DNA from 4 places in the Streptomyces sp. NPDC015242 genome. Region 1 is predicted to be linked to each of the others. Evidence: riboswitches for the same ligand, from Rfam matches in the RefSeq annotation. Region 1 holds a riboswitch; each other region holds the start of a gene.
What was found. A riboswitch is a leader RNA that binds a small molecule or an ion and turns the genes downstream of it on or off. The one in region 1 is predicted to bind cobalamin.
Positions count from the first base shown of each region.

Region 2: it holds a riboswitch for cobalamin, as region 1 does, so the genes downstream of both, ACF07N_RS23740 (energy-coupling factor ABC transporter permease) here and ACF07N_RS33250 (prenyltransferase/squalene oxidase repeat-containing protein) in region 1, are expected to answer to the same signal.
Region 3: it holds a riboswitch for cobalamin, as region 1 does, so the genes downstream of both, ACF07N_RS18055 ((2Fe-2S) ferredoxin domain-containing protein) here and ACF07N_RS33250 (prenyltransferase/squalene oxidase repeat-containing protein) in region 1, are expected to answer to the same signal.
Region 4: it holds a riboswitch for cobalamin, as region 1 does, so the genes downstream of both, ACF07N_RS00355 (ABC transporter substrate-binding protein) here and ACF07N_RS33250 (prenyltransferase/squalene oxidase repeat-containing protein) in region 1, are expected to answer to the same signal.

Region 1 covers NZ_JBIBUF010000012.1:40,375-47,489, forward strand. Annotated here, with positions in the region: gene ACF07N_RS33245 (SCO2322 family protein) at 1-490, opposite strand, end outside; gene ACF07N_RS33250 (prenyltransferase/squalene oxidase repeat-containing protein) at 487-1,710, opposite strand; cobalamin riboswitch at 1,823-1,981, opposite strand; gene ACF07N_RS33255 (SAM-dependent methyltransferase) at 2,089-2,904, shown strand; gene ACF07N_RS33260 (DUF5753 domain-containing protein) at 2,950-3,855, opposite strand; gene ACF07N_RS33265 (TetR family transcriptional regulator) at 4,001-4,672, opposite strand; gene ACF07N_RS33270 (glycosyltransferase family 4 protein) at 4,884-6,449, shown strand; gene ACF07N_RS33275 (class I SAM-dependent methyltransferase) at 6,443-7,115, shown strand, end outside.
Region 2 covers NZ_JBIBUF010000007.1:190,538-197,652, forward strand. Annotated here, with positions in the region: gene ACF07N_RS23720 (amidinotransferase) at 1-917, shown strand, start outside; gene ACF07N_RS23725 (ATP-binding cassette domain-containing protein) at 939-1,793, opposite strand; gene cbiQ (cobalt ECF transporter T component CbiQ) at 1,790-2,539, opposite strand; gene ACF07N_RS23735 (energy-coupling factor ABC transporter substrate-binding protein) at 2,546-2,914, opposite strand; gene ACF07N_RS23740 (energy-coupling factor ABC transporter permease) at 2,911-3,612, opposite strand; cobalamin riboswitch at 3,642-3,827, opposite strand; gene ACF07N_RS23745 (serine/threonine-protein kinase) at 3,906-5,342, opposite strand; gene ACF07N_RS23750 (MFS transporter) at 5,550-6,869, opposite strand; gene ACF07N_RS23755 (ABC transporter permease subunit) at 6,866-7,115, opposite strand, start outside.
Region 3 covers NZ_JBIBUF010000005.1:40,743-47,857, reverse strand. Annotated here, with positions in the region: gene ACF07N_RS18060 (IucA/IucC family protein) at 56-1,612, shown strand; cobalamin riboswitch at 1,638-1,763, shown strand; gene ACF07N_RS18055 ((2Fe-2S) ferredoxin domain-containing protein) at 1,826-2,224, shown strand; gene ACF07N_RS18050 (iron ABC transporter permease) at 2,232-4,304, opposite strand; gene ACF07N_RS18045 (ABC transporter substrate-binding protein) at 4,313-5,296, opposite strand; gene ACF07N_RS18040 (ABC transporter ATP-binding protein) at 5,293-6,162, opposite strand; gene ACF07N_RS18035 (MSMEG_1061 family FMN-dependent PPOX-type flavoprotein) at 6,213-6,779, opposite strand; gene ACF07N_RS18030 (HipA family kinase) at 6,880-7,115, shown strand, end outside.
Region 4 covers NZ_JBIBUF010000001.1:65,916-73,030, forward strand. Annotated here, with positions in the region: gene ACF07N_RS00325 (helix-turn-helix domain-containing protein) at 1-286, shown strand, start outside; gene ACF07N_RS00330 (YbaK/EbsC family protein) at 329-886, shown strand; gene ACF07N_RS00335 (cation diffusion facilitator family transporter) at 888-2,006, opposite strand; gene ACF07N_RS00340 (ArsR/SmtB family transcription factor) at 2,070-2,429, shown strand; gene ACF07N_RS00345 (4-hydroxybenzoate 3-monooxygenase) at 2,431-3,654, opposite strand; gene ACF07N_RS00350 (CoA-binding protein) at 3,751-4,161, opposite strand; cobalamin riboswitch at 4,247-4,438, shown strand; gene ACF07N_RS00355 (ABC transporter substrate-binding protein) at 4,509-5,525, shown strand; gene ACF07N_RS00360 (FecCD family ABC transporter permease) at 5,576-6,595, shown strand; gene ACF07N_RS00365 (ABC transporter ATP-binding protein) at 6,874-7,115, shown strand, end outside.

The DNA of each region.
Region 1 (7,115 bases):
GCTCGCCGCAGCCCCTGTCCGGGTAGCCGGAGATCGCGCACAGCAGGGCGTTGGTGTCGTAGCGCAGGGGCTTGGCCACCGCGGCGAGGGCCTCGGCGGTCGTGGCGTCGGGCGGGACCTGCGCGCAGGCCGTCCTCGCGGCGGGCGGCGTCTCGCCCTCGGGGGCGTCCGCGGGCGTGCCGAAGTCGAGGAGCAGGGCGACGCGCTTGGTGCCCTCCCGGGCGGGCGTCCTCGCGCAGATCGCCGCGAAGTCGGCCCGGCCGCGGGGCCGGGCGGCGTCCTCGGAGTCCTCGCTCACCGCGAAGCGGAGGCCCTGGACGTCCCCGTCGGAGGGCCGGGCCGTGGACGGGCCCTGGGTGGCGTAGACCCAGCGGCCGCCGTCGCGCTCCCAGAACGACCAGTACCGGTAACCGGCGGCCCGGGCCGCCTGGCCCGCGCCCGCGACCAGCAGGAGCGCGGCCAGGAGCAGGAGAACGGCCCGGCGGATCACGGCTGCTGCTTCCGGCGGCCGGTGAACAGGAACCCGATGCCGATGCCCGCGACGAGGCAGACGCCGACGTACCACCACACGCCGAACATCGAGTCCGAGTCGTCCTTGTCGTCCTTGACGGCCTTGCCGCCGGCGTCCGCGGCGGCCTGCGGGGCCGGGCCGGTCCCGTTGAGCTGCTTCACCAGGTCCGCGCCGCCGAAGTCGCGCGGGTCCGCGCCCGTCGCGTGGGCGGCGAGGATCAGCTGGGCGTAGGCGGCCGGACCGCTCCGGGCCGCCCAGTCCGCGGAGTTCTTCTCCAGCCAGCGCACGGACCTCTCCGCCTGCTCGGTGTCGCCGCGCGCGGCCAGCGCGACGACCGCGTCGGCGGTGTTGCCGTGGTCGGGCTGCGGCTCGGCACCGGCCAGGGCCGACATCAGGTGGTCGTCGTCCTCGCCGAGGGCGGACGTGAGGTACGCGGCCCCGTTCGCCGCCGCCTGCTCCGGGGTGCGCGGCTCGGCGCAGGCCGCGCCGGACGTCCCGCCGGGCTTCTGACCGGGCTTCACGACCATGCCCCGGCCCAGGGCGCCGAGGACACCGGCCGCGGTGGCGTCCGCGTTGGCGGCCAGTTCGCCCTTCTTGTCCGGCTGGAACGCGAACGCCCCGGCGCCGTCCCCGTCGCAGGGGAGGGCGAACTTCAGCAGCGCGTCGTAGGGCGACTTGCCGCTCTTCTCCACCCGGTCCGGCCGCTCGCCCACGGCGGCGAGCGCGCCGATGACGACCGACGTGGAGTTGGTGTCGCTGGCGCCGCCGGGCGCGTAACCCCAGCCGCCGTCCTTGTTCTGGACGGACTTCAGCCAGGTGACCGCCTTGCCGGTGACGTCGTCGTGCCCGCCGAGCGCGGCCAGGGCCTGCACGGCGGCGGACGTGGCGTTGGTGTCGAGCGGGGTCCTGGCGCCGCAGGCGGTGGCGGGGTCGGGGCGGTAGGAGGCGAACCCGCCGTCCGCGCACTGCTGGCGCACCAGCCACTCCACGGACTTCGTGGCCGGCCGCACACCGGCCGTGTCCTGCGCGAGCAGCGCGAGCGACTGGCGCCAGACGCCGTCGTACGTCGGGTCCGCGTCGCCGTACAGGGCGGAGGGGAGTGCCTGGGACGGCGAGGGGGACGGGTCGGCGGCGGCCGGGGCGGCGGCGCCGATCACGGCGGCGGCGGCCAGGATCGCGGCGCTGCGGCGGACGTTCATGATCGGCGGGTGCCTCTCCCTGTGCGGGAGCCGGGCAGCGCGGGACACCCCGGCGGCTCGGCTCCGTATACCTCGACGGTGCCGTGCCCGGCGGACTGCCGGGCACGTGAGCCGGTCACGGACCGTACGCGGCGATCCGGCTCACCGCCGCTGTGGTGGCGGTTCACGGTTGCGGGTCAGCGCCGGAATTGCACCGGCTTTCCCCCGTACGGTGTGATGACGACCCGCTCACTGTACCCGCCCGTAGGGAACCGCCCGGGGGCGGCATGTGCGGCGGGGCCGCCACTGGGCGAACTCCTCTGCACGGCGCAGGAGTTGGCCCGCTCGGAGGCATGTACCGGATAACGTGGGGCTTCCCGACCACACCCAGGAGCGTCCATGAGCGAGCAGGTGGAGAACGCCGAGCAGGAGCCGTTCGACAAGATCGACACCTCGGTGCCGCACTCGGCCCGGATCTGGAACTACTGGCTCGGCGGCAAGGACAACTACGAGGTGGACCGTGTCGCCGGTGACGCCTTCCGGGAGATCTTCCCCGGGATCGAGACCGGGGCCCGCGCCGCCCGCTACTTCCTCGCGCGCGCCGTCCGCCACCTCGCCGCCGAGGAGGGCGTCCGGCAGTTCCTCGATGTCGGCACCGGCCTGCCCAACGTGGACAACACCCACCAGATCGCCCAGCGCGTGGCCCCGGAGAGCCGGATCGTCTACGTCGACAACGACCCGCTGGTCCTCGCCCACGCCCGCGCGCTGCTCACCAGCACCCCGGAAGGCGTCACCAACTACGTCGACGCCGACCTGCGCCGGCCGGACACGATCATCCGGGAAGCCGGCAGGACCCTGGACTTCGACCGGCCCGTCGCGCTGATGCTGATGGGCATCCTCGGCCACATCGAGGACCACGACGAGGCCCGTTCGATCGTGCGGCAGCTGGTGGACGCCCTGCCCTCCGGCAGCTACCTCGTGAGCTACGACTCCACCGACACCAGCGAGGACTACGTCCGGGCCATCAACCAGTACAACGAGGGCGGTTCGATCCCCTACATCCTGCGCAGCCCGGAGCAGATCGCCCGCTACTTCGACGGGCTGGACCTGCTCGAACCGGGCGTCACGTCCTGCTCCCGCTGGCGCCCCGACGCGGCCGCCCTCGACCTGCCCGCCGAGGTGCACCAGTACGGCGGAGTCGCCCGCAAGTCCTGAGCCGTCGCACCGCCGGTGCGGCCGCCGGGGCTTCCGCCCAAGTCGTCAGGTCTCCTGCAGGACGCGGTGCAGGATGGTCGGGGTCTCGTCCGGCGACTCGGCCTCGACCACCAGCCGGTTCATCGCGTCCCAGTGGCGCTCGATCTCCGCGGGCTTGTCCGGGTACAGGGCGGTGGTCAGCTTCTCCAGGTAGACGATGTCCGGCAGCTGCCCGCCGGGCAGGCGCAGGATGGTCACCGGGCCGCCCTCCGCCGCGTGCCCGCCCGAGGAGAACGGCAGGATCTGCAGGGTGACCTGCGGCAGCCGGCAGACCTCGATGAGGTGCCTGAGCTGGGCGCGCATCACCCGGATTCCGCCCACCGGGCGGCGCAGCGCCGCCTCGTCGAGCACGGCCCACAACCGGGTGGGCTGCTGCCGGTACAGGATCCGCCGGCGGGTCATCCGCAGCGCGACCCGGCGCTCGATCTCCGCCGGACCGGCCTGGGGGTGGGCGACCCGGAGGGAGGCGCGCGCGTAGTCGGGGGTCTGCAGCAGGCCGGGCACGCGCTGGACCTGGTAGCAGCGCACCAGGCTCGCCGCCTGCTCGGCCCCGAGGTACGTCTGCATCCACGGGGGCACGACATCGCTGTAGTAGCGCCACCAGGCGGGGGTGTTGGCCTGCTCGGCGAGGGCCAGCAGGGTGGCGCGCTCGGCCTCGTCGGTGACGCCGTAGTGCGTGAGCAGGTCGGCGACGTCGCGCAGCTTGAATCCGTGACGCCCGGTCTCCATCCGGCTGATCTTGGACGAGGAGGAGCGGATGACCCGCCCCGCGTCGGCGCGGCCGATGCCCCGCTCCTCGCGCAGTCGCCGCAGCCGGGCGCCGAGCACCAGCCGCGGCACCATGGGCCCGGCCGACCGGGCGTCCAGGGCTCCCCTGCCGATCGTGACGGATGCGGCTTCTTCGGTGCCCATGGGCATCTCTCCCGGTGCGAGCGTTGCGTCCGACCATCCTAGGGGGCGCAGCCCACCATCAAGTGCCCTCTTCCGGCGGACAGTTCACAGGATCCGACCCACATCGCCACCTACCTGCGGGAGGCCTCGGAGGGGGCGGGACGGGTCACTCGTGGGCGTCCGGGCCGGTCAGGTCGATCAGACGGCACACCGTCTCGATGTCGATCTTGACCTGGGCGATGGAGGCGCGGCCCGACAGCCAGGTGATCAGGGCCGAGTGCCAGGTGTGCTCGATGACCCGGACCGCCGACAACTGCTCGGGGGTCGGGTGCTCCTGGCCCATGGCGTCCAGGATGATCGCCGTGGTCTGCCGGGAGACCTGGTCGACCTCCGGGCTCACGCTGCGGTCGGCGAAGGTGAGCGCGCGGACCATGGCGTCGGCCAGCTGCGGCTCGCGCTGCAGGGCGCGGAAGGCGCGCATCAGCGTCTCGGCGACCCGCCCGGCCGCCGTTTCACCCTGCGGCGGTTTCTTCCGGAGCGTGCCGTGCATGTGCTCCAGCTGGTCCTGCATCGTGGCGACCAGCAGGTGGATCTTGGAGGGGAAGTAGCGGTACAGCGTGCCCAGCGCCACCTGCGAGGACTCCGCGACCTCGCGCATCTGCACGGCGTCGAAACCGCCCCGGCCGGCCAGCTGCGCGCTCGCGTGCAGGATGCGGCGGCGACGGGCCTCCTGCCGCTCCGTCAGCGGCGGGGAGGCGGGGAGCGCGGCTCCGGCTTCCACCTTGGCCGGCTTGGCCACCTTGTTCACCTCGGCGTTCACCTGGGCTTCCGCGGGCATGGTCCGGTCCCGTTCCGTGACCGTCCGTGAGGGCGAGTGATCAGACAGCATGGCACGGCGCCGGCCGTGGCGTGAATCACCTGATCCACTGGTCACAGCGCCCTTACCTGCCGGTAGATTCGGAGCCTCCGGACGATCAAGTCTGAAACTTGTTCTAGATTAGCGTCCCGGCGTAATCTCGCGGGACAGTGCAGGAAGAAGGGGGCCCGGAGTGACCGCTGAGGCCAGGGAGGCCGGGGCCCCGGGGGACCCCGCTGCCGACGGCTTGCGACCGCTCGACATCGCGCTCCTCACCTATAAAGGGAACCCGTTCTGCGGCGGCCAGGGCGTCTACGTCCGGCACCTCTCCCGCGAACTGGCCCGCCTCGGCCACCGCGTCGAGGTCATCGGCGCCCAGCCCTACCCCGTCCTCGACGAGGGCTACGACGGCCTGAGCCTCACCGAGCTGCCCAGCCTCGACCTGTACCGCCAGCCGGACCCCTTCCGCACGCCCGGGCGCGACGAGTACCGCGACTGGATCGACGCGCTGGAAGTGGCGACCATGTGGACCGGCGGCTTCCCCGAGCCCCTGACCTTCTCGCTGCGTGCCCGCCGCCATCTGCGCGCCCGGCGCGGCGCGTTCGACGTGATCCACGACAACCAGACCCTCGGCTACGGCCTGCTGGGCGACGTCGGCGCGCCGCTGGTGACGACCATCCACCACCCCATCACCGTGGACCGGCAGTTGGAGCTGGACGCCGCGGAGAGCCGGCAGCGGCGCTGGTCGGTGCGGCGCTGGTACGCGTTCACGCGCATGCAGAAGCGCGTGGCGCGGCGGCTGCCGTCCGTGCTCACCGTCTCCGGCACGTCCCGCCAGGAGATCATCGACCACCTCGGCGTCCGGCAGGACCGCATCCACGTCGTCCACATCGGCGCCGACACCGACCTGTTCTCACCGGACCCCTCGGTCCCGGTGGTGCCGGGCCGCATCGTGACGACGTCCAGCGCGGACGTGCCGCTGAAGGGCCTGGTGTACCTGGTCGAGGCGCTGGCGAAGGTGCGCGCCGAGCACCCCGGGGCGCATCTCGTCGTGGTCGGCAAGCGCCCTGCGGAGGGGCCGGTCGCCCAGGCGATGGAACGCTACGGGCTGGAAGGCGCCGTGGAGTTCGTCAAGGGCATCTCCGACGCGGAGCTGGTCGACCTGGTGCGGTCGGCGCAGGTGGCGTGCGTGCCGTCGCTCTACGAGGGCTTCTCGCTGCCGGCCGCGGAGGCCATGGCGACGGGGACGCCCCTGCTCGCCACGACCGGGGGCGCGATCCCCGAGGTCGCCGGACGGGACGGCGAGACGTGCCTGGCGGTGCCGCCCGGCGACTCCGAGGCCCTGGCCGCGGGGCTCGGCCGCCTGCTGGGCGACCCGGACCTGCGCGCCCGGCTCGGCGCGGCCGGGCGCGAGCGGGTGCTGCGGCACTTCACCTGGGCCCGGGCCGCGGAGGGAACGGTGGCCCGTTACCGCGAGGCGATCGACCGGGCCGGGGGCGGTCCGGCCACGGCGGTCGGCGTTACGTCCTCCGGTTCCGGTGGCCGTTCCGCGACGACGGCAGGCGCGGTCTCTCCGGCCTCCGCCGCGCCGGCCGGGGCCGATTCCCTGGGTCCCGTGGGGCCGGCGGGCGCCGGCGCCCCGCTGTCCGCGTCCCCGGCAGGTGCCGTCTCCCCGGCTCCCGCCGCCGCGACGGGGTCCGTCCCCCCGGCCCCCGCAGATGTAACAGGCGTCAACTCCGAAAGCAGGGCCACGTGCTGACCGTCGACTTCTCCCGGTTCCCGCTCGCCCCGGGCGACCGTGTCCTGGACCTCGGCTGCGGTGCCGGACGTCACGCGTTCGAGTGCTACCGGCGCGGCGCGCAGGTCGTGGCGCTGGACCAGAACGCCGACGAGATCCGCGAGGTCGCGAAGTGGTTCGCGGCGATGAAGGAGGCCGGCGAGGCGCCCGAGGGCGCCTCGGCCACGGCCATGGAGGGCGACGCCCTCGCGCTGCCCTTCCCCGACGAGTCCTTCGACGTCGTCATCATCTCCGAGGTGATGGAGCACATCCCGGACGACAAGGGCGTCCTCGCCGAGATGGTGCGGGTGCTGAAGCCCGGCGGCCGCATCGCCGTCACCGTGCCGCGCTACGGCCCCGAGAAGGTCTGCTGGGCCCTGTCCGACGCCTACCACGAGGTCGAGGGCGGCCACATCCGCATCTACAAGGCCGACGAGCTGCTCGGCAAGATCCGCGAGGCCGGCCTGGAACCGTACGGCACCCACCACGCCCACGCGCTGCACTCGCCCTACTGGTGGCTCAAGTGCGCGTTCGGCGTCGACAACGACAAGGCGCTGCCGGTGCGGGCGTACCACAAGCTGCTGGTCTGGGACATCATGCAGAAGCCCCTGGCGACCCGGGTCGCCGAGCAGGCGCTCAACCCGCTGA
Region 2 (7,115 bases), on a different contig from region 1:
CGCGCCTGCTCGTCGAGCAGGCCCAGCAGGAGATCGACGGCTTCGTCGCCCTGCTGGAGTCGCTGGGTGTCACCGTCCGCCGTCCCGACGCGGTCGACCACCGGCGCCGGTTCGGCACGCCCGACTGGTCCTCGCGCGGGTTCTGCAACACCTGCCCGCGGGACAGCATGCTGGTGATCGGCGACGAGATCATCGAGACGCCGATGGCCTGGCCGTGCCGGTACTTCGAGACGCACTCCTACCGGCCGATCCTCAAGGACTACTTCCGGCGCGGTGCCCGCTGGACGGCGGCGCCCAGGCCGCAGCTGACGGACGAGCTGTTCGATCCGGACTTCCGCGTGCCGGAGGACGGCGAACCCATGCGGTACATCCTCACCGAGTTCGAACCCGTCTTCGACGCGGCGGACTTCGTCCGGGCGGGACGCGATCTGTTCGTGACGCGCAGCAACGTCACCAACGCGATGGGCATCGACTGGCTGCGCCGCCACCTCGGGCCGGACTACCGCATCCACGAGATCCCCAGCCGCTGCCGCACGCCCATGCACATCGACACCACGTTCGTGCCGCTCGCGCCCGGCAAGGTGCTGATCAATCCCGAGTACGTCGACCCCGACGACCTGCCGGACGTGCTGGGCTCCTGGGACGTGCTGGTCGCGCCCGAACCGGACCCGATCGACGAGCGGCTGCTCAAAGTCACGTCGATGTGCGGCAAGTGGCTCAGCATGAACGTGCTGATGCTCGACGAGAAGCGGGTCATCGCCGAACGGCACCACACCGGCATGCTGCGCGCCCTGGAGCGCTGGGGCTTCGAGCCGATCCCCTGCGACCTGCTGCACTACGCCCCGTTCGGCGGCTCGTTCCACTGCGCCACCCTCGACGTCCGGCGCCGCGGCCCGCTCCAGTCCTACTTCGACTGACCGCACCGCGGCGGGACGCGCTCAGCCGCCGGTCGCCCCCGGCCGCCCGGCCGCCAGTGCGGCGAGCTCGGCGGGCGTGCGCGGCCCGCGCTCCGTCCCGCTCAACCAGCCCCGCGCGCGCAGGAGTTCCGCCGCGGCCGCCCCCCAGGGCAGCCGCAGCCCCGCCTCGCGCAGGAGGTCCGTGCGGGCCAGGACCACGTGCGCGGGCCCGGTGCGCACGCCCGCCGGGGTGAGCAGCGCCGCGTCGTCGGCCCAGGCCAGCGCCAGATCGACGTCATGGGTGGCCATCACCACCGTGGTGCCGCCGGCCCGCAGCGCGCCGAGCGTGGTGAGGAGCCGTTCCTGGCCGTCGGGGTCGAGCCCGGCCGTCGGCTCGTCCAGGATCAGGACCCGGGGCCGCATGGCGACCGCGCCCGCGATGGCCGTGCGCTTGCGCTGCCCGTAGGAGAGCAGATGGGTGGGCCGGTCGGCCAGGGCGGCGATGCCGAGCGCGGCGAGCGCCTCCGCCACCCGCTCCCGCACCTGCGCGTGGTCCAGGCCGAGGTTGAGCGGCCCGAACGACACGTCCTGCTCGACGGAGGCCGCGAACAACTGGTCGTCCGGGTCCTGCACCACCAGCTGCACGGTCGTCCGCAGCCGGGTCAGGCCCTTGCGGTCGTACGTCACCGGCCGGCCGTCGACCGTCAGCCGCCCCTCGTCCGGGCGCAGTCCACCGCTGAGAAGGCGCATCAGGGTCGTCTTGCCGCTGCCGTTGCGGCCGAGCAGCGCCAGCGCGCGCCCCTCGCGGATGTCGAAGTCGAGGCCGCTGAGCACGGCCGGGCCGTCCTCGTAGCCGAAGGACGCGCCCCGCAGGGCGACGAGGGCGGGCTCGCTCATGTCAGCGGCCTTTCCAGGATCAGGGCGAGGGCGGCCAGTGCCACGAGCAGGGCGCAACTGGCCGCCGTGAAGCGGGCGGAGACCCGTGCCTCGGGCACCAGGACCCGCAGCGTGCCGTCGTAGCCGCGTCCGGCCAGTCCGGCCTGCAGGCGCGAGGCCCGGTCGAAGGCCCGGACGAACGCGGTGGCGCCCAGACCGGCCAGGGAACGCCACTCCGCGGCCCGGCTGGTGTGGCCGAGGCGCGCGGCCTGCGCCTCGCGGACACGGCGCACGGAGTCCAGCAGCAGGAAACTCATGCGGTACGTCACGAGCGCCACGTCGACCACCGGCGCCGGCACCCCGGCCCGGACCAGACGGGGCAGCAGGTCGGACAGGGGCGTGGTGAAGGCGAACAACAGCACGCCCAGCGACGCCGCCGAGGTACGCAGCAGCAACTCCCCGGCCCGCACCGGCCCGTCACCGGCGAGGGAGACGGCACCGTCCGGCCCGCCGACCTGGATCAGCAGCGTCAGCGCCCCGGTCGCACAGAAGCCCAGCGGCACCCGGTAGGCCCGCCACAGCCGCCGGCCCGGCACACCGGCCGGGCCGAGCAGCAGCGCCAGGGCCGCCACCAGCACCAGGGCCGCGCCCGGCCAGGGCGGCAGCGAGATCGCGAGCACGGTGAGGCCGAACCCGAGCACGGCCTTGTCCACGGGGTGGCGGCGGCGCCAGCGACTGCTGTGCGCCGCCGCGTCGATCGGCAGCACCCGGGCTCAGTCCCGACCGTCGGCGGACGTCCCGGCCGCACCGGCCGGCGTGCTCCCGGACTCCCGCTCCAGCGCGCGCCGCTCACCCTGCCGCCGCCCGCGGCGCAGGCCGAAGTAGTAGGCGAGGACCCCGGCGCCGAGCGCCGCCTGGAGGGAGAACAGGGCCGACTCGATCTCCCCGGACGGCGGTTCGTACAGCGGCGAGAACCACGGCTCGTAGTCCGGCTCGATCTCGGTGATCGCGGTCTCGGCCTCACCGTCGGCGCCCGTGAACGGCTCCTCCTTGTGGTCGCCGAGCCCCAGCGCGAGCGGCAGCACGGCGAGGACGGCCACGGCGAGCAGCAGCAGGAGGTTGATCCTCGTGCTCTTCTTCATCGGGCCACCGCCCCGGTTCCGGCACGGGCGCCCTTGGCGGTCAGCAGCACGCCCAGCCGGGTCAGTTCCCCCTTGCTGGACTGCACCAGCAGCCGCATCACGAGGACCGTCAGCAGCCCCTCGCTCACCGCGAGCGGGATCTGGGTGACGGCGAAGATGGACCCGAACTTGCCGAGCGCGCCGAGGAACCCGCTGCCCGGGTCGGGGAAGGCGAGCGCCAGCTGCACGCTGGTGACGCAGTAGGTGGACAGGTCGGCGACGAACGCCCCGCAGAACACCGTCACCATCAGCGGCACGTCGTACCGGCGCAGCAGCCGGTAGACGGCGTAGCCGGCCCAGGGACCGGCGATCGCCATGGAGAAGACGTTGGCGCCGAGCGTGGTGAGACCGCCGTGCGCCAGCAGCAGCGCCTGGAACAGCAGGGTGATGGTGCCCAGCACCGCCATGACCGGCGGCCGGAACAGGATGGCCCCCAGGCCCGTGCCCGTGGGGTGGGAGCAACTGCCGGTGACCGACGGCAGTTTCAGGGCCGACAGAACGAACGTGAAGGCCCCGGAGGCCCCGAGGAGCAGGGTGCTCTCGGGGTGCTCGCGCACCTCACGGGTGAGTGACCGGACTCCGTGGACGACGAACGGCGCCGACGCGACGCCCCAGGCGGCCGCGTGCGCCGGAGGAAGGAAACCCTCGGCAATGTGCATGGCTCTGCAGACCCTCTCCAGCACCTCGTGGATGGTTGACGCGCCTTGGCCGGTCTCCTGGCTGACGGGTACCACCGCCCGAACTCCGCCTTCCCGGGTCACGAGGACCCAGTGGCTGCCCGCGAGGGCCGGAGCCGGACTTCCCGATTCACAGTGGCGAGGGCCGCACCGGCATCACACCGGATTTCCCGTTCACCAAGGCGTGGTGACAATAAGGCCGCGATAAGGGCGATGACAAGCCGCCCCAGGGGGCGCGCGAGGGGGCGCCCGCTCGCACACCGGCGCAGGGCCGCTCAGTCCTCGCCCTCGCCGTCGTCGTCCTCCCCGTCGCCCACCGGGACCTGGGGAGGCTGCTGTTCCCGCTGGTCCGCGTGGTCCGGGCCGCCACCGGCCGGCGCCTCCGCCGGGGCCGACGGGCCGGGCGACGGTCCGGCGGGAGGCGGGGTGGCGGGTGCCTCGGCGGACGGGGTGACATCGGCCACCGTGCCCACGGCCGACGTGCCGCCGGCCGACGTGCCGCCGGTCCGCTCCGTGGTCCCGAGCGGGTCGGCGGACGCCCCGGATTCCGGGTCCGAGGGGGCGGCCGGGCTGCTCGCCGACGGTGAGGCGTCGGGCTCGGTGCCCTTCGTCGCCGTGTCGTCGGGCGAGAACCACACCATGCCGAGGTACATCGCGGCGAGGAACAGCGCCGCCGCGGCGGCCGTGACGGCCAGACGCGACCGGCCGCCGGAGCCGCCCCGGGGCGCGGAGCGGCGCGCCCGCCCGCCCGGCGCGGTGCGCGAGCCCGTCGGCAGCGCGTAGGTGGCCGCGGTGCCTGTCCCGGCCGCCGCGTGGGCCGCGGGCCGCGTGGCCGGTACCGGGGCCGGCGCCGGTGGTGCGGCCTCCGGCAGCGGCTGGGGCCGCCCCTGCCAGGCGCCGCCGGCGAACCACTCGGCGGCTTGCTGGGCCGACGGACGGTCCTCGGGATGCTTGGCGAGCAGTCCGAGCAGGTAGTTCTCGAACGCCGGCGGCAGACCGGCGACCCCCAGCTCGCGGGGCGGCACGGGCGCGGCGTCGAGGTGCTGGTGGAGGAGGGCCACGGCGGTGTCCGCCTGGAACGGTGGGCGTCCGCTGAGCAACTGGTAGAGCACGCACCCCAGGGAGTACATGTCGGAGGCCGGTCCCGCGGGCTGCCCGAGGGCACGTTCGGGCGCGAGGTACAGGCCGGTGCCGACGATCTGCCCGGTGGCGGTGAGCGCCGCGCCGGGGTCGTCGAGGAAGCGGGCGATGCCGAAGTCACCGATCTTCAGGGTGCCGTGGACGTCCAGCAGGAGGTTGGCGGGCTTGATGTCCCGGTGGACGATGCCCTGCGCGTGCGCCGCGGCGAGCCCCGCGGCGGCCTGGGCTGCGAGATCGGCCACCCGCCCGGCGGGCAGCGCGCCCGACGCGGCCAGCACCCCCGCGAGACTGTCGCCCTCGACCAGCTCCATCACCAGGTACAGCCGGTTGTCGTACTCGCCGAAGTCGAGCACGCCGACCAGGTTCGGGTGGTTGAGACGCCCGGCGGTCTGGGCCTCCAGGCGGAACCGGGAGGCCGCCGTGGCGTCGGTGTCCTGGGGGAGCAGCAGCTTGACGGCCACCGCTCTGGCGAGCGTCTCGTCGTACGCCCGCCAGACCTCTCCCATTCCACCGCGCCCGATCTCAACATCCAGCCGGTAGCGGCCCGCTAGCAGCACTCGTCCTCGTCTCATGCGTGGGAAGGTTCGTCGCCGCGGCCCGAACCCCCCGTGTTCGCACGAGGGTTGGTGGGGGGTGCCACAGCCGGGCCAGGATACTGGCGCCGGATGATCATTGTGCTCCGCGGCGGTGTCCCCCGACAGTACGGTCCCGGACAACGCGGAGCGCGTGCGGCCCGCGCCCCGGGGCGCGAGGCTCCCGCGCGCGGTGGCCGGGCCGGATCAGTCCGCCGCGACCGCCCCCCTCGGCCGGTCGGGCCGGCCCCCCGGTTCCTCCCGGCGCGGCAGCAGTGCCACCGCCAGGGCCGGTACGGCCGCGAGCACCAGCCACGGCACGGCGGCCGGCAGCCCCAGGTCGAGCAGCGAGCCGGTGGCGGCACTGCCGGCGAGCACGATCAGGCCCGAGACGGAGGACAGCGCGCCCGTGTACAGCCCGATCCGGCCCTCCTCCGCCAGGTCGGGCACCCAGGAGCGGGCGGCGGGCACCACGAGCATCTGCCCGACGGTGAGCAGCACGACGAACCCCGCGGCCGGGAGCAGCCCGGCGGTGCCCGTCCAGCCGGCCGGGCGCGCGGCGGCCACCACCCCGAAACCCGCCGCGATCAGCAGCAGCCCGGTGGCCAGGGAGCGGCGCAGGCCGAGCCGCCGGCCCGCCCAGCGGGTCACCGGCAGCTGCGCGCACACGACCAGCACCGACGACAGGGCGAACAGCCAGGACAGCGGCGCCTGGGAACCGGCCGCCCGCTGCACCTCGTCGGGCAGGGCCAGATAGAGCTGGTTGTAGCCGAGCAGGTAGGTGCCGTAGGCGCAGCACAGGGCCAGGAAGCGGCGGTTGCGCAGCAGCAGGCGCGCTCCGCCCGGCTCCCGGGCGCGGACCCGGCCGGGGATGTGCTGCGGCATCAGCCACACGTGCCCGGCGAGGACCAGCATGAAGACCGCCGCGCCGGCGAGGCAGGCCGTGCGGAAGTCGACGGCCAGCAGCAGCGCGCCGAGCAGCGGCCCGGCGAACGCCCCGACCTGCCCCGCCACGCTGAACAGCGCCAGCACCCGGGTGCGCGGGCCGTGCCCGGCCTCCTCCCGCACGACCGCCTGGCGGGCCACCTCGGACTCCACGGCGGGCGAGAACAGCGCGGCGGCGAAACCGATCACCAGCACCGCCCCGACGACCGCCCAGGTCGCCCGCGCGTACCCGAGCCAGGCAAATCCGGCGATCCGCAGCGCGCAGCCGGCCAGCACCACCGGCCGCACGCCCCACCGGTCCACGAGCCAGCCGCCGACCACGAACAGCCCCTGCTGGCTGAAGGTGCGCAGCCCCAGCACCAGCCCGACCAGCCAGCCGGCCATGCCGATCGCGGTGCCGAGGTGCCCGGCGAGGAACGGCAGCACGGCGTAGAAGCCGAGGTTGAAGGCGAGCTGGGTCAGGATCAGCAGCCGCAGCAGCGCGGACAGGTCCGACCACAGCCGCAGGGTGCTCTCGCGCGGGCCCCGCGGCACCGCACGGGTGGCCCGGCGGGCCAGGACACGGGAGACGAGTGGGGTCATCGTTCCTCTGTCGCCGAAGTGGACACGGGGGCCGGGCGGGTTCCGGAGCGGCTTCCGGCGTGGACGGCCCGGCGGCTCGGCCGCTGCGGTGGCACCACTCCGGGCCGCTGCGGCCGCGGACCGGCCGGGCCGCCGCGCTGTGCACGCCGCCCGGGCAGGCGTACGCCCCCGGCGGCCGTCACCGCGAGCGCCCCCAGCAGGGCGAGCACGGCCGCGGGGAAGAGCACGGCCCACGGGGCACGCTCG
Region 3 (7,115 bases), on a different contig from region 1:
CGACCTGCATACTGATCATCCCCGCCCGGGAACGCTGGAAGGACCGTAGGGACGAGTGGAACGCGTGGACCTCATGCCCCCGCCCGCCGACGACGACTCGGCCCACGGTGACGACCCGGCCATCGCCGCTCTCGCCGACGCGTACGCCGCCGTGCCCCTGCTCAACTGCCTGCTGCGCGAGGTCGCCCGGCCGGTGCGCGAGGAGGGCGCCCACCGCGTCCACCACCTGCCCGGCGGCGACCGCCTGCTGCGCGTGCGCGGAACCCGGCGGCCCGCCGAGCCCGAGGTCGAGGTGGCGGGCGCCTGGCAGCGCCTCGGCCACACCGCACTCGTCGACCTGGTCGCCGGGGAACTGCGCCGGCGCACCGGGCTGGCCAACCCCGACCTGCCCGCCGAGATGAGGGACAGCCGGGACGTCGTGGCCGCGCTCCTGGCCGCCCGGGCCGGGGCGGCGCCGCCCGCGGACCTCTACCAGCGGTCCGAGCAGTGCCTGCTCACCGGCCACACCCACCACCCGGCCCCCAAGGCCCGCGGCGGCGGCCCCGCCGCGTCCTGGCTGCCGTACGCGCCCGAGGCGTACGCCCGCTTCCCGCTGGTGCTGCTCGGGGTGCGCGAGGACACCGTCGCCGAGGACGGCGACACCTCCGCCCTCGACGCCCTCGGCACAGCCCCGCCCGGCTACCGGCTGCTCCCGGCCCACCCCTGGCAGCTCGGCCTGGCCGCCCGTGAGCTGGCCCCCGCCTTCGCGGACGGCAGACTGCTCCGGCTCGGCACCACGGCCTTCGACACCTGGCCGACGGCCGCGATCCGCACCGTCTACGCCCCCGGGCGGGACCTGTTCCTGAAGTTCAGCCTGGACGTGCGCATCACCAACGACATCCGCCGGCTGTGGCGCCACGACCTGCTCGCCCTGCGCCGGACCGACACGGCCACGGGCGCGGCCCTCGCCGCCTGCGACGGCCCGCCCGGCTGGCTCGCCGACCGCGGGTACCGCACCGCGGACTTCGCCTTCGAGGCCCTGGCCGTCCTGGTCCGCGACGGCTTCGCCGGCCGCCTCGTGCCCGGGGCGACCCCGCTGCTCGCCGCGGGGCTCGTCGAGGGCTTCGACGGCAACCCGCTCGACCGCGTCACCGACCCGGAGGCCTGGTGGGAGGCGTACCTCGCGCACGCCGTGCCCCCGGTCCTGGCGGCCTTCGCGGGGCACGGCGTGGTCGTCGAGGCCCATCTGCAGAACACGCTCGTCGCCGTGGACGCCGACGGCATGCCGGTGCAGGTGCTGTACCGGGACGCCGAGGGCGTGAAACTGCTGCCGGACGTGGGGCGCGCCGCCGGCTGGGAGCGGCTGGTGTACTGCCTGGTCGTCAACCACCTCACCGAGATCGCCGGGGCCCTCGCCGAGCGCCGGCCCGGGTTCGACCCCTGGCCCGCCGCCCGCCGCGAACTCGCCCGGCACGACCTGCCGGAGATCCCGGCCCTGCTCGCCTCCCCGACGCTGCCCGCCAAGACGAACCTGCTGCTGCGCTGGACGGGAGCGGACGGCGCCGACGCCCGCTACCTGCCGCTGCCGAACCCGCTCAGGCGGTCCCGGCCGGGTCACGGCCCCGTGGAATGATGACCGGCGACGAAGGCGACGGCGGACGAGGAAGCCGGTGTGAATCCGGCGCGGTCCCGCCACTGTGATCGGCGAGCCGGTCCCGACAGGCCACTGCCCGCGCGCGGGTGGGAAGGCCGGGACCTGCGGCGACCCGAGAGCCAGGAGACTCACGCGGTCGCCTCCTCCACGGACCACCGGGGCGGATCTCCCCGGAGAGAGGGCAGGTGCGGCATGCCCGCGACGCCGGCCGGCGACCCCCTGGACGAGACCCCGGGCGGATCCCCGCCGTGCCGTGTCGTCGTCTGCCGGGACTGCTGCTGCGGCAGCCCCAAGGTGACCGGCGTCGACCACGCGGCCCAGACCGAGCGCCTGCGCGCGGCGGCACCCGTGCGGATCTCCGACTGCCTGGACGTCTGCGACCAGGCCAACGTGGTCGTCGTGCAGCCCTCGGCCGCGGGCCGGGCCGCGGGAGCCCGGCCCGTCTGGCTCGGTCTGCTCAACGACCCGGCCGCCACCGAGGACGTCGTCTCCTGGGTCCGGGCCGGCGGCCCGGGCGTGGCCCCGCTGCCGGACATCCTCGGACTGTACGTCTTCAGCCCCCGGGCGCGGCGGGACGGGGACCGCCCCTGACACCGGCTCAGGCCGCCCGGCGGCCGCGGATCAGCAGCCACAGGAAGTACGGGGTGCCGATCACGGCCGTCATCAGACCGGCGCCCAGCTGGGCCGGGGCGATCACCGTACGGCCGACGAGATCGGCCGTGCAGACGAGCGCGGCGCCGAGCAGCACGGCGACCGGCACCACCCGCACGTGCCGCCGGCCCACCAGGGCCCGGGCCGCGTGCGGCGCGACGAGACCGACGAAGCCGATGGTGCCGGCCGAGGCCACGGCGGTCGCCGCCAGCAGCACGCCCACCACCAGGAAGCCGAGCCGGGCCCGGGGCAGCCCCAGTCCGAGCAGGCGCGGGGTGTCCCCGTCCAGCGAGACGAGGTCCAGCTCGGTGCGCCGGGCGACCGCGACGGCCAGGCCCAGGGCCAGCACGAGCGCGACGGGCACGACGTCCGCCGTGGTCCGCCCGTACGTCGAACCGGACAGCCAGGTCAGCGCCTTCGTGGCGTTGAACGGGTCGGTGAGCACGATGAGCAGGCTGATCAGGGCCGTCGATCCGGCCGCCACGCCGATGCCGACGAGGACCAGCCGGCTCTGCTGGTAGCCGCCCCGGGCGGCGAGCCCGAACACGAGGGCGGAGGCCAGCGCCGCTCCGGCGAACGCCGCCGAGGCGACGCCCCAGGAGCCGGCGGCGGGCACGGTGGTCACGAGCAGCACGGCACCCAGCGCGGCGCCGCCCGAGACCCCCAGCACCCCGGGTTCCGCCAGCGGATTGCGGGTCACGGCCTGCACCAGCGTGCCGGCCAGCGCGAGGGCGGCGCCCGCGCACAGCGCGGCGAGCACCCGCGGCACCCGGGTGTCCAGGACGAAGGAGACGGTCCGGCCGGCCCGCCCCTGCGCCCAGTTGGCGACGTCCCCGAGCAGGAGCTTGCTGTCGCCCAGCAGCACACCGGCGAGGGCGGCGCCGACGACGACGGCGGCCAGGGCGGCCGCCGTGGCCAGGTACGCCGTGCGGCCGGGGATGCGCAGCCGGTCCGGTGGCTCCACCCCGGCCGTGTCCCGCAGCCGCAGCGCCGTCGCCACCAGGAACACGGCGCCGACCAGGCTGGTGACGATGCCGGTGGGCACGCCGACGGCGGTGTCGGCGGGGATCAGGGCCCGCAGCAGCACGTCGGAGCCGAGCACCAACGCGGCCCCGGCCAGCCCGGCCGCGGGCAGCGCCGCCCGCGCGCGGGTGAAGCCGCGGAACCGGCGGGCGAGCGGCCGGACCAGGGCGGGCGCGCAGAGCCCGACGTAGCCGAGCGGCCCGGCGAGCGTGACGGCCGCCGCGGACAGCAGCGCCGCGAGCACCACCACCGTGACCCGGGTGGCGTGCACCGGGACGCCGAGGCCGCGCGCCGCGTCGTCGCCGAGGGCGAGCGCGTCGACCCGCCGGGCGACCAGCAGCAGCCCGGCGAGCCCCACGAGGGCGACGGGCAGCATCTGCAGGACGCCGTCGAAGCCGTTCTGGCCGATGCTGCCCTGGTTCCACTGGTAGAGGCCCTCCGTCTGCTGCGGGAACAGCAGCAGGAGCCCTTCCGTCAGGGAGTTCAGGCCCAGCGCGAGCGCGGTGCCGGCCAGGACCAGCCGTACGGTGCCCGTGCCGAGGCCGGACAGGGCGAGCACCACGGCCGCGGCCAGCAGCCCGCCCGCGAAGGCCACGCCCGAGGAGGCGAGCAGCGGCAGGGAGACGCCGGTCGCGCCGGCCAGCCCGAGCGCCAGGTACGAGCCGGCGTTCACCGCGAGGGTGTCGGGCGAGGCGAGCACGTTGCGGCTGACGGCCTGGAGCACGGCGCCCGCGATGCCGAGGACGACGCCGACCAGGACGCCCGCGGTCATCCGCGGCAGCCGTGAGGCGATCACCACGGACGCGTCGGCCGGATCGGCCTGCCCGGTCAGGGCCTTGAAAACCTGCGCCGGCCCGACGGCGGCGGTGCCCTGGGTGATGTCGACGACCGCGAGGGCGGCGACGAGGAGGACGAGCCCGGCCGTCACCGCGGCCGCACCCGTCCGGGACGCGGCCGCCGGGGGACGGACGGCGGGGGGCGCTTCGGTGACGGCCATGACGGGCGTTACTTCGTCAGCGCTTCGACGAGGGCGTCGATGTACGCCTCCATCGAGCCGGGACCGCCGAACATCCAGATGCCGTCGGGCAGCCGGTGCACGTCGCCCGCCTTCACGAACGGCAGGGAGGTCCACACGGCGTTCTTCTTCAGCTGCCCGGCGAACGGGTTGCTGGCCTTGTCGCCGTCGTTGCCGATGTAGGCGAACGCGGTGTCCTTCGGCAGGGCGGTCAGGCCCTCGACGTCGGTGGTGCCGAGGCCGTAGGCCGGGTCGCCCTTGACCTTCCAGGCGTTCTTCAGGCCCAGTTCCTCGTTGACGGAGCCGATGAGGGAGCCGCTGGTGTACGGGCGGACGGAGACCTGGTTGGACGTCACGTACCCGTCGGCGAAGGCTATGCCGGTGCCGTCGAGCTTCGCGTCGGCGAGGGTCTTGCGGCCCTCGGCGAGCTTGGCGTCGAAGCTCTCGCGGGCGGCCTCGGCCTTGTCGGTGGTGCCGGTGGCCTGCGCGATCAGGTCGAGGTTCTTGAACATCTGCCCGATCTGGTCGGCGGCGTCGGCCGACTTGATCCCCAGCACCGGGGCGATCTTGCGCAGCTGCTTCACGGCCGCCTCGGGCAGGTCGGAACTGGCCACGATCAGGTCGGGGGAGAGCGAGGCGATGGTGTCCATGCTGGGCTCGCCGCGGGTGCCGATGTCCTTGGGCTCGTTCTTCAGCGGGACGGCGGTGTCCCAGGTCTTGTAGCCCTTGACGTCGGCGACGCCCACCGGGTCGACGCCGAGGGTGATGAGGCTCTCGACCTCGTTCCACTCGGTGGCGACGACCTTCTTCGCGGGGCCGTCCAGCTTCACCTTCGCGCCGGTGGCGTCGGTGAGGGTGATGCCCTTGGAGGCCTTGGCCCCGGAGGTGTCGGCGGCCGGCTCGGTGGTGCCGCAGGCGGCGAGGGTGAGCGCCGCGGCGGTGGTGGTGGCCGCGGTGAGCAGGAGACGTCTCATGAGGTGGTGCCGAGCCTTTCGCTACGGGTGGTGCGGGTGTGGTGGCGGCCGATGGGACGGGTCCGCAGCCGGCCGGTGAGGGGGTCGGTGTCGACGTCGATCCGGATGCCGTAGACGGCGGTGAGGCGCTCCGGCGTCAGGACGTCCTCGGGCAGCCCGTCGGCGACGATCCGGCCCGCTTCGAGCAGCGTGATCCGGTCGGCGATCGCCGCCGCCTGGTCGAGGTCGTGCAGCACGACGCCCACGGCGATCCCGTGGTCGTCGGCCAGGTCGCGGACGAGGTCGAGGAGTTCGATCTGGTACCGCAGGTCGAGATAGGTCGTGGGCTCGTCCAGCAGCAGCACGCCGGTCTCCTGCGCGAGGCAGCTCGCGAGCCACACGCGCTGCAACTGACCGCCGGAGAGGTGGTCGGCGCCGCGCCCGGCGAGGTCCGTGACGCCGGTCAGCGCCAGCGCCCGCTCCACGGCGGCCGCGGCGTCGGCGTCGGGGCGGCCGAAGCGGCCCCGGTAGGGGTAGCGGCCGAACTCCACGAGGTCCCGCACGGTCAGCCCGCTGGGCGTGGGCCGGCCCTGGGTGAGCAGGGCCACGTGCCGGGCGAACTCACGGGCGGACAGGGCCAGGCCGTCGATGTCGCCGTCGATCCGCAGCCCGGCGCGGCGGGCCCGCTGCAGCCGGGCGATCGTCCGCAGCAGCGTCGACTTCCCGCTGCCGTTGGGCCCGACCAGGACGGTGACCTCCCCGGGCCGCAGGGCGATCGCGGCGTCACGCACGACGTCCACCCCGTCGTAGGACACGGTCACGTCCGTGGCCGACAGTTCATGCCCGCGCAGGCGCCGTCCGCCCTCGGGTGCTTCACCAGATCTCACGAAGGGGAGGTTAGCCTAACCTAACCGCAGGTCGGCAGGGGGGTGCCCGCTCAGCCGGCGGCCGGCCAGGACGCGGGGTCCCACAGGCCCGAGCGGCGCAGGGACGCGGGGCAGTGCAGGTAGATCTCGTCGATCTCCAGGAGCAGGGCGAGCGCGGGGCGCCGGCCGCCGTCGCTCATGGCGTCGAAGAACGGGGCATCGGTGAGGATGCGGGCCCGTCCGTTGACGCGCAGGACCTCCTTGCCGCCGGGTATGAGGTACAGCAGTCCGGCGCGCGGGTTGCCGAGGATGTTGAACAGGCTGTCGCCGCGCCGGTTGCCCGGCCGCTCGGGCAGGGCGATCGTGCCGGAGTCGACGACGTGCGTGAAGCCGGGGGCGTCCCCGCGGGGCGAGACGTCGCAGTCGCCTGCCGCGTCCGAGGTGGCCAGCAGGCAGAACGGGGAGCGGGCGAGGATGCCGAGGTCTTCCTCGGTGAGCCGGTCGTGCACCTTCTCGATCACCACGGGCCAGGGCTCGCCCAGCAGTTCCCGCAGCTCGGCGCGGGAGGACAGCTCGGCCCAGCCCTCCTCGGACGCGGAGTGCGGGGCGCTCCCGGCGGTGTGGGTGATGTGCGGCAAGGCCGGCTCCCGTGCTCGGAACTGTGCGAAGTCAGGGGACCTTATCCGACCGGGGACGCGTGCCCGCTGCGCCGGTCCCGCCGCCCGGTACGGTGGGGGAATGCTGTCCGAGGTCACCGCCACCCGCTACATCGAGCCCCTGCGCTCCGGCGGTTCCGTCCCCGGGATCGTCGAGGCGGACGACCTGGGCACCTACGTCGTGAAGTTCACCGGGTCCGCGCAGGGCCGCAAGGCGCTGGTCGCCGAGGTGATCGTGGGAGAACTGGCCCGGGCGCTCGGGCTGCGGTTCCCCGAGCTGGTCCTGGTGCACTTCGACCCGGCGATCGCCGACGCGGA
Region 4 (7,115 bases), on a different contig from region 1:
CTACAACCGGCTGCTCGCCGGCACCGAGGCGCCCGGCCCGCTGGAGATGTGGGACTGGCGGCTCATGCCCGGCGAGAGCAGCGCCTCGGACCCGCACCCGGCCGGCACGGCCGAACTGCTCCACGTCACGGCGGGCGAGTTGACGCTCACCGTCGACGGCGTCGAGCACCGCGTCCCCGCGGGCGCGACCGTCCACTTCGAGGCCAGCGTGGCGCACACCTACGGCAACACCGGCGACGTGCCGATGGAGATGGTCATGGCCGTGTCGGTGCCGCCCGTGCCCTGAGACACCGGCCCGCGGGCGGCCGGGAGTTGTTAGCGTGCGGCCATGCGCGCACCCATCGGACACTTCGGCGACGCCCGGCCGGCCCCCGACTGCCTCGACGAGCTCACCGGCCCGGTCGCCGACGCCGTACGCCACTGGCGGGGAGCCGTCCCGGCCGAGCGGATCCTCTACGTCGACACCGAACCGGAATGGGCCGACACCGCGACCTTCGTGGAGCACTACGGCCGGGACCTGCTGGAGCAGTCCGCGAACTGCGTGGTGGTCTCCGGCAAGCGCGGCGGCGAGGCCACGCTCGCGGCCTGCGTCGTGCTGTCCACCACCCGGGTCGACGTGAACAACGTCGTGCGCCGCCGGCTCGGCGCCCGCAAGGCATCCTTCGCCCCCATGGACACCGCGACCGGCGAGACCGGCATGGAGTACGGCGGCATCACCCCGCTCGGCCTGCCGGACGGCTGGCCCGTGCTGGTGGACGCCGCCGTCGTCGACCTGCCCTACGTGCTCGTCGGCAGCGGCCGGCGGCGCGGCAAGCTCCTGGTGCCGGGGAAGGCGTTCGCGGAACTCCCGGGCGCCGTCGTCGTGGAGGGGCTCGGGGTGTCCTGACCTACGCGGCCGTGTGGTGCGCCAGCGGCAGATGGGGGTCCGTCTCGCCGGGTGCCGGTGCCGGGTCCGCGTGCACCAGGGCCGCGGTGAGGCGGGGCACCGCGTGCAGCAGGGCGTGCTCGGCGTCGACGGTGATCCGGTGGGCCTCGCGCACCGTCACCTGGCCGTCCACCACCACCGCGACCTCGGCGCGCAGCCGGTGGCCGATCCAGCGCAGCCGCAGCTCACCCACACCGCGCACGCCCGGCACCCCGGCCAGCGCCCGCTCGGCCCGGTCGACCAGAGCCGGGTCGACGGCGTCCAGTACCCGCCGGAACACCTCGCGGGCCGCGTCCCGCAGGACCAGGGCGATCGCCGCGGTGATGGCCAGGCCGACGAGCGGATCGGCCAGGTGCCAGCCCAGCGCCGACCCGCCGGCGCCCAGCAGCACGGCCAGGGACGTGAAGCCGTCCGTGCGGGCGTGCAATCCGTCGGCGACCAGCGCCGCCGAGCCGATCGCGCGGCCGACGCGGATGCGGTACCGGGCCACCCACTCGTTGCCCGCGAACCCCACGAGTGCGGCCGCGGCGACCGCCGGGACGTGCGCCACCGGGCGCGGATCGAGGAGGCGGTCGATCGCCGCCCATCCGGCGAAGACCGCCGACGCGGCGATCGTCAGGACGATGACCAGGCCCGCCAGGTCCTCGGCCCGGCCGTAGCCGTAGGTGAAGCGGCGCGTGGCCGCCCGCCGGCCCAGCACGAAGGCGATCCCGAGCGGCACGGCGGTCAGCGCGTCCGCGGTGTTGTGCACCGTGTCCCCGAGCAGTGCCACCGAACCGGAGGCGGCCACCACGAACGCCTGCGCCAGCGCGGTCGCGCCGAGCACCGCCAGCGAGACCCACAGCGCTCGCATGCCGCGCGCCGAGGACTCCAGGGCGGAGTCGACCTTGCCGGCGGTCTCGTGGGAGTGCGGGGTGAGCAGGTGACCCAGGCGGTGGCGCAGGCCGGGCCGGTGGCCGTGGCCCGGGCCGTGGTCGTGGCCGTGGCCGTGGCCGTGACCAGGGTCGTCGTCATGACTGTGGCCACGGTGACGGCCGTGGTCATGGTCGCGGGGGTGGGAGTGCTCGTGCCGGTCGCTCACGGGGTTCCCTTCCGGGTGCGGGGCGGGTGGACGCGCGCGCGTCCCTGGCGCCATTATGTGCGTATGAGCGCACGCATGCACCTGTCACCTGCGCACGATGCGCACCCGCGCAGCCCCGGCGAGGAGCAGTTCGCGCTCGCCGCCGAACTCCTCGCGCTCCTCGGGGACCGGACGCGCCTCGCCCTGCTGCATGCTTTGACCGGGGGAGAGGCCGACGTCACGACCCTCACCGAGGCGTGCGGGGCGGCCCGGCCCGCCGTCAGCCAGCACCTGGCGCGCCTGCGTCTCGCGGGCCTGGTGAACACGCGGAAGGAGGGCCGCCGGGTCGTCTATTCACTCCACGACGGTCATCTGCGCCGGCTCGTGGACGAGGCACTGAACGTGGCCGACCACCGGATCGGCGACCGGCCTCCGCACGACTGAGTCAGTAGCGCGCGGCCGTCCCGAGGTACTGCTCGGCGAAGGCCGCCGCCGCGACGGGTGAGGTGAACAGGCGGCGCAGCCGGGCCAGCGTGGTGCCCGCGCGGAACGGATCGCCCGCCGCCGTGCCGTGGTACACCTCGGACAGCCACTGCGAGAACTCCTGGTAGTCCCACACGCGCCGCAGGCACGCCTCGGCGTAGCCGGCCAGGCCGCCGTCCTCGCCCCGGGTCAGGTGGTCCACCAGGGCGTCACCGAGCAGGAAGGCGTCGTGCAGGGCGAGATTCATGCCCTTGGCGGCGATGGGGGCGACCAGATGGGCCGCGTCGCCCGCGAGGAACAGCCGGCCGTGCACCATCGGCTCGACCACGTAGTCGTGCATGTCCAGCACGCGCTTCTCGATCAGCCGGCCCTCCGTCAGCGGGGGCGCCCCGGACGCCCCGAGCCGCTCCCGCAGCTCCGCCCAGACCCGGTCGTGCGGCCAGTTGCCGGGGTCGTCGCCCGGCGGGCACTGGAGGTAGTAGCGGGTCACCTCGGGGCTGCGCGGCATCTGCCCGGCGAACCCGCGGGCGTGACAGCCGAACAGCACGCAGTCCGCGGACGGCGGGGCCTCGGCGAGCAGCGCCAGCCAGCCGATGCCGTAGTCGTGCCGGGCGATGCGCACCCGCTCCGGGGGCAGTGACGCCCGGCTCACCCCGCGCGCCCCGTCGCACCCGGCGACGAAGTCCGCCCGGACCACCCGCCGTTCACCCGTGTCGGGACAGACGTACGAGACCGACGGCCGGTCGGAGCCGAGGTCGTGGAGCCGGACGTCGCTCACGCCGAAGCGGATCCGCCCGCCGCGCACGTCGGCGTACTCCCGGACCAGGTCCGTCACCAGCAGCGGCTGCGGATAGACGAAGTGGTGGCTGCCCGTCAGCTCGCCGTAGGAGAAGCGGTAGCGCTCCCCGCCGAAGCGGAACTCGCACGCGCTGTGCAGCTCCGCCCGGTCGAGCAGGTTGCGGGCCAGACCGCGCTTCTCCAGGGCGCGCACGGCCCACTCCTCGATGACCCCGGCCCGGGGCCGCTGCTCGATGAACTCCCGGGTCTCCGTCTCCAGTACCAGGCAGTCCACCGAGGCGGCCCGCAGGATGTTGCCCACCGTCAGTCCGGCGGGGCCGGCGCCCACCACGACGACCGGAAAGCGTTCGGATGCGCCGGAGTTCGCGGGCAGGGGGAGGTCGGCCATGCCGCTCATTATGGAGGCGGCGTCAGGGGGCGGGCACCCCCGCCGCGGCCGGAAGGGCGCACCGCCTCAGGGCCCGGCGGCGAGCAGCCGCGCCGGTCACCGCCCGAGCCGCGGGATCTCGATCGCCGGGCAGCGGTCCATCACCATCTCGAGACCCGCGGCCCGGGTCCGCTCGTACGCCGCCTCGTCGAGGACCCCCAGCTGGAACCAGACGCCCTTCGCGCCCTTGGCGACCGCCTCGTCCGCGACGGCGCCCGCCAGCTCGCTGTTGACGAAGACGTCCACGACGTCCACGTCGAAGGGAATGTCCGCCAGGCTCGCGTAACCCTGCTCGCCGTGCACCGTCTCGGCCTTCGGGTGCACCGGCACCACCCGCTTGCCGAAGCGCTGGAGCACGGCCGCGACCCCGTACGCCGCGCGCTGCCGGTTCGACGACAGGCCCACCACGGCCCAGGTGTCGCCGAGCCCGGTGAGAATCCTGCGGACCGCTGCCTCGTCGCCGTACACCGGCGGCCTCCTCGAGAACGTCGTGGACAAAGGGTGCTGTCCCGGCAACCACGCGGCACGCGCGGTGATTCCCCGGAACCCGCCGTGATAGCTTGCCGAGGCCAGTCGAACCCATGTACGTGGGTCAGGGAATCCGGTGGAAATCCGGAACTGACGCGCAGCGGTGAGGGGGACGGGCGGGGCCTCGGCCACTGGACTTCCGCTACGGACGTCCGGGAAGGCGCTCCGATCCGGGTGAACCCGAGTCCGAAGACCTGCTGGCGGCCCCCGCGGCCGGTGCGCGGCGGGGGAGCACCGTACGACCGGGCTCCGCGATCGGGCCCTCGACGACTGAGGACTGGTTCCCCGTGCCCCTCGCCCCATCCGCCCGTGCCGCCGTGCTGCTCGCGGCCGGCTCCCTGCTCCTCACCGGCTGCGGCGACCCGCAGCCCGCCCCGGCGAAGGCCGCCGTCACCCTCGACAACTGCGGCCACGCGGTGCGCGTCGAGACCCCGCCCGAGCGCGCCGTCTCCCTCAACCAGGGCACCACCGAGATCCTGCTCTCCCTCGGCCTCGCCGACCGCCTCGCGGGCACGGCCACCTGGACCGACCCGGTGATGAAGGGCCTGGCGAAGGCGAACGCGACGGTGCCGCGCATCGCCGACGACAACCCCTCCTTCGAACGGGTCCTGGACGCGGACCCGGACTTCGTGGCCGCCTCCTTCGTCTCCACCCTCGGCCGGGGCGGCGTCGCCACCCGCGAGCAGTTCGAGAAGCTCGGCGTCCCCACCTACGTCTCCCCGTCCGACTGCGCAGGGAAGGACAACTCCGGCGGTGGCGACGGTGCCCGCGACAAGGCCCTCGGCATGGACGCCGTCTACGGCGAGGTGCGCGACCTGGCGGCCGTCTTCGGGGTGCGGGAACGCGGCGACGCCCTCGTGGACTCGCTGCGCCGGCGCATGCGGAAGGCCACCGCGGGCATCGACGCCTCCGACGTCACCCTCCTGTACTGGTTCGCCAACTCCGAGTCGCCCTACATGGCGGGCTGTTGCGGGGCGCCCGGCATCATCACCCGCTCCCTCGGCGCGCGGAACGTCTTCGACGACACGCACCAGGAATGGCCGCAGATCAACTGGGAGACCGTCGCCGACCGCGACCCCGACGTCCTCGTCATCGGGGACCTCACCCGCAGGTCGCAGACCGCCGAGTCGGCCGCGAAGAAGATCGCCTTCCTCGAGTCCAACCCGGCCACGAAGAACATGGACGCGGTCCGGCACAAGCGGTACGTGCTGCTCAGCGGGCAGGCCATGAACCCGACCATCCGCACGGTCGAGGGCGTCGAACGGGTCGCCGCGGGCCTGCGCCGGTTCGGGCTGGTGAAGTGACCGCCCGGGACCCGCTGCCGGAGACCGGGGGCCGCCCGGCGGCCGTCTCCCTGCCCCGCCGCGGTACCGGGCTCGCGCTCGGCGCGGCCGGAGCGGTCGCACTCGTCGCCTCCCTCGCCGTGGCCATCACCATCGGCCCCGCCGACATACGCGTCGGGGACGTGTGGTCCGTGGTGGCCGCCCACCTCGGCCTGGGCAGCTCGGAGCTGACGCCGATCCGGGACGGCATCGTCTGGCAGCTGCGGCTGCCGCGCACCCTGCTCGCGGCCGTGTGCGGGGCCGGACTCGCCGTGTGCGGGGCGGTGATGCAGTCGCTGCTGCGCAACCCGCTGGCCGACCCGTTCGTGCTCGGGGTCTCCTCGGGCGCCTCCACCGGCGCGGTCGCCGTGGTCGTGCTGGGCGCGGGCGGCGGAGCGGTCTCCGTCTCCGCGGGCGCCTTCCTCGGGGCCCTGGTCTCCTTCGCGCTGGTGCTGCTGCTCAGCCACACCCTGGGCGGCACCACCGACCGGGTGGTCCTCGCCGGGGTCGCCGCCATGCAGCTGTTCTCCGCGCTCACCTCCTTCATCGTGATGACCTCCGCCGACGCGGAGACGACCCGGGGCGTGCTGTTCTGGCTCCTCGGCTCCCTCGGCGGCGTGGGCTGGACCGACGTGTGGCTGTGCCTGGCCGCGCTGGCCGTGGCCCTGGTGGTGTGCCTCGCCCACGCCCGCACCCTCGACGCCTTCGCCTTCGGGCAGGAGGCGGCGGCCGCGCTGGGCGTGTCCGTGGCCCGCACCCGTCTGGTGCTGCTGTGCGTCACGGCCCTGCTCACCGCGGCGCTGGTCAGCTCGGCCGGGGCGATCGGCTTCGTCGGCCTGGTCCTGCCGCACGCGGCCCGCGCGCTGTCCGGGCCCGGGCACGCCCGGCTGCTGCCCGTCACGGCACTGGCCGGCGCGGTCTTCCTGGTGTGGGTCGACACGCTGGCCCGGACGGTGCTGGAGCCGCGGGAGGTGCCGGTGGGTGTGGTGACCTCGCTCATCGGGGTGCCGGCGTTCGTGGCCGTGCTGTACCGGACGAGGCGGACGCGGTGAGCGGGGAGCGGACAGCGGCGGACGCCGGGGGCCGGCCGCCCGGGCGAACCGGCCGGGGTGCCGGGGGGTCGGGGGCGGAGGGGGCCGGCGGCGATGGCGGCGGGCTGAGGGCCGGCCGGGATGCGGGCGGCGATGGCGGTGGGTTGCGGACCGGCCGGGATGCGGGCGGGTCGCGGACCGAGCGGGATGCCCGTGGGTCGCGGGCCGGCCGGGGGACCGGTGGGTCGCGGGCCGACCGGGGTGTCGGCGGAACGGCGGCCGTCCGGGGGACCGGTGGGTTGCGGGCCGAGCGGGTCGGGCGGCTTGCCGGCGGGCGGCTCGTCCTCGACGGTGTCGTCCTCGCGCCGGAACCCGGTTCCACCCTCGGCGTCCTCGGCCCCAACGGCTCGGGCAAGTCCACGCTTCTGCGGTTGCTGGCCGGACTGCTCACGCCGACCGCCGGGGTCGTCACCCTCGACGGCACGCCGCTGGACGACCTGCCCCGGCGCACGGTCGCCCGCCGCCTCGCCGTCGTGGCCCA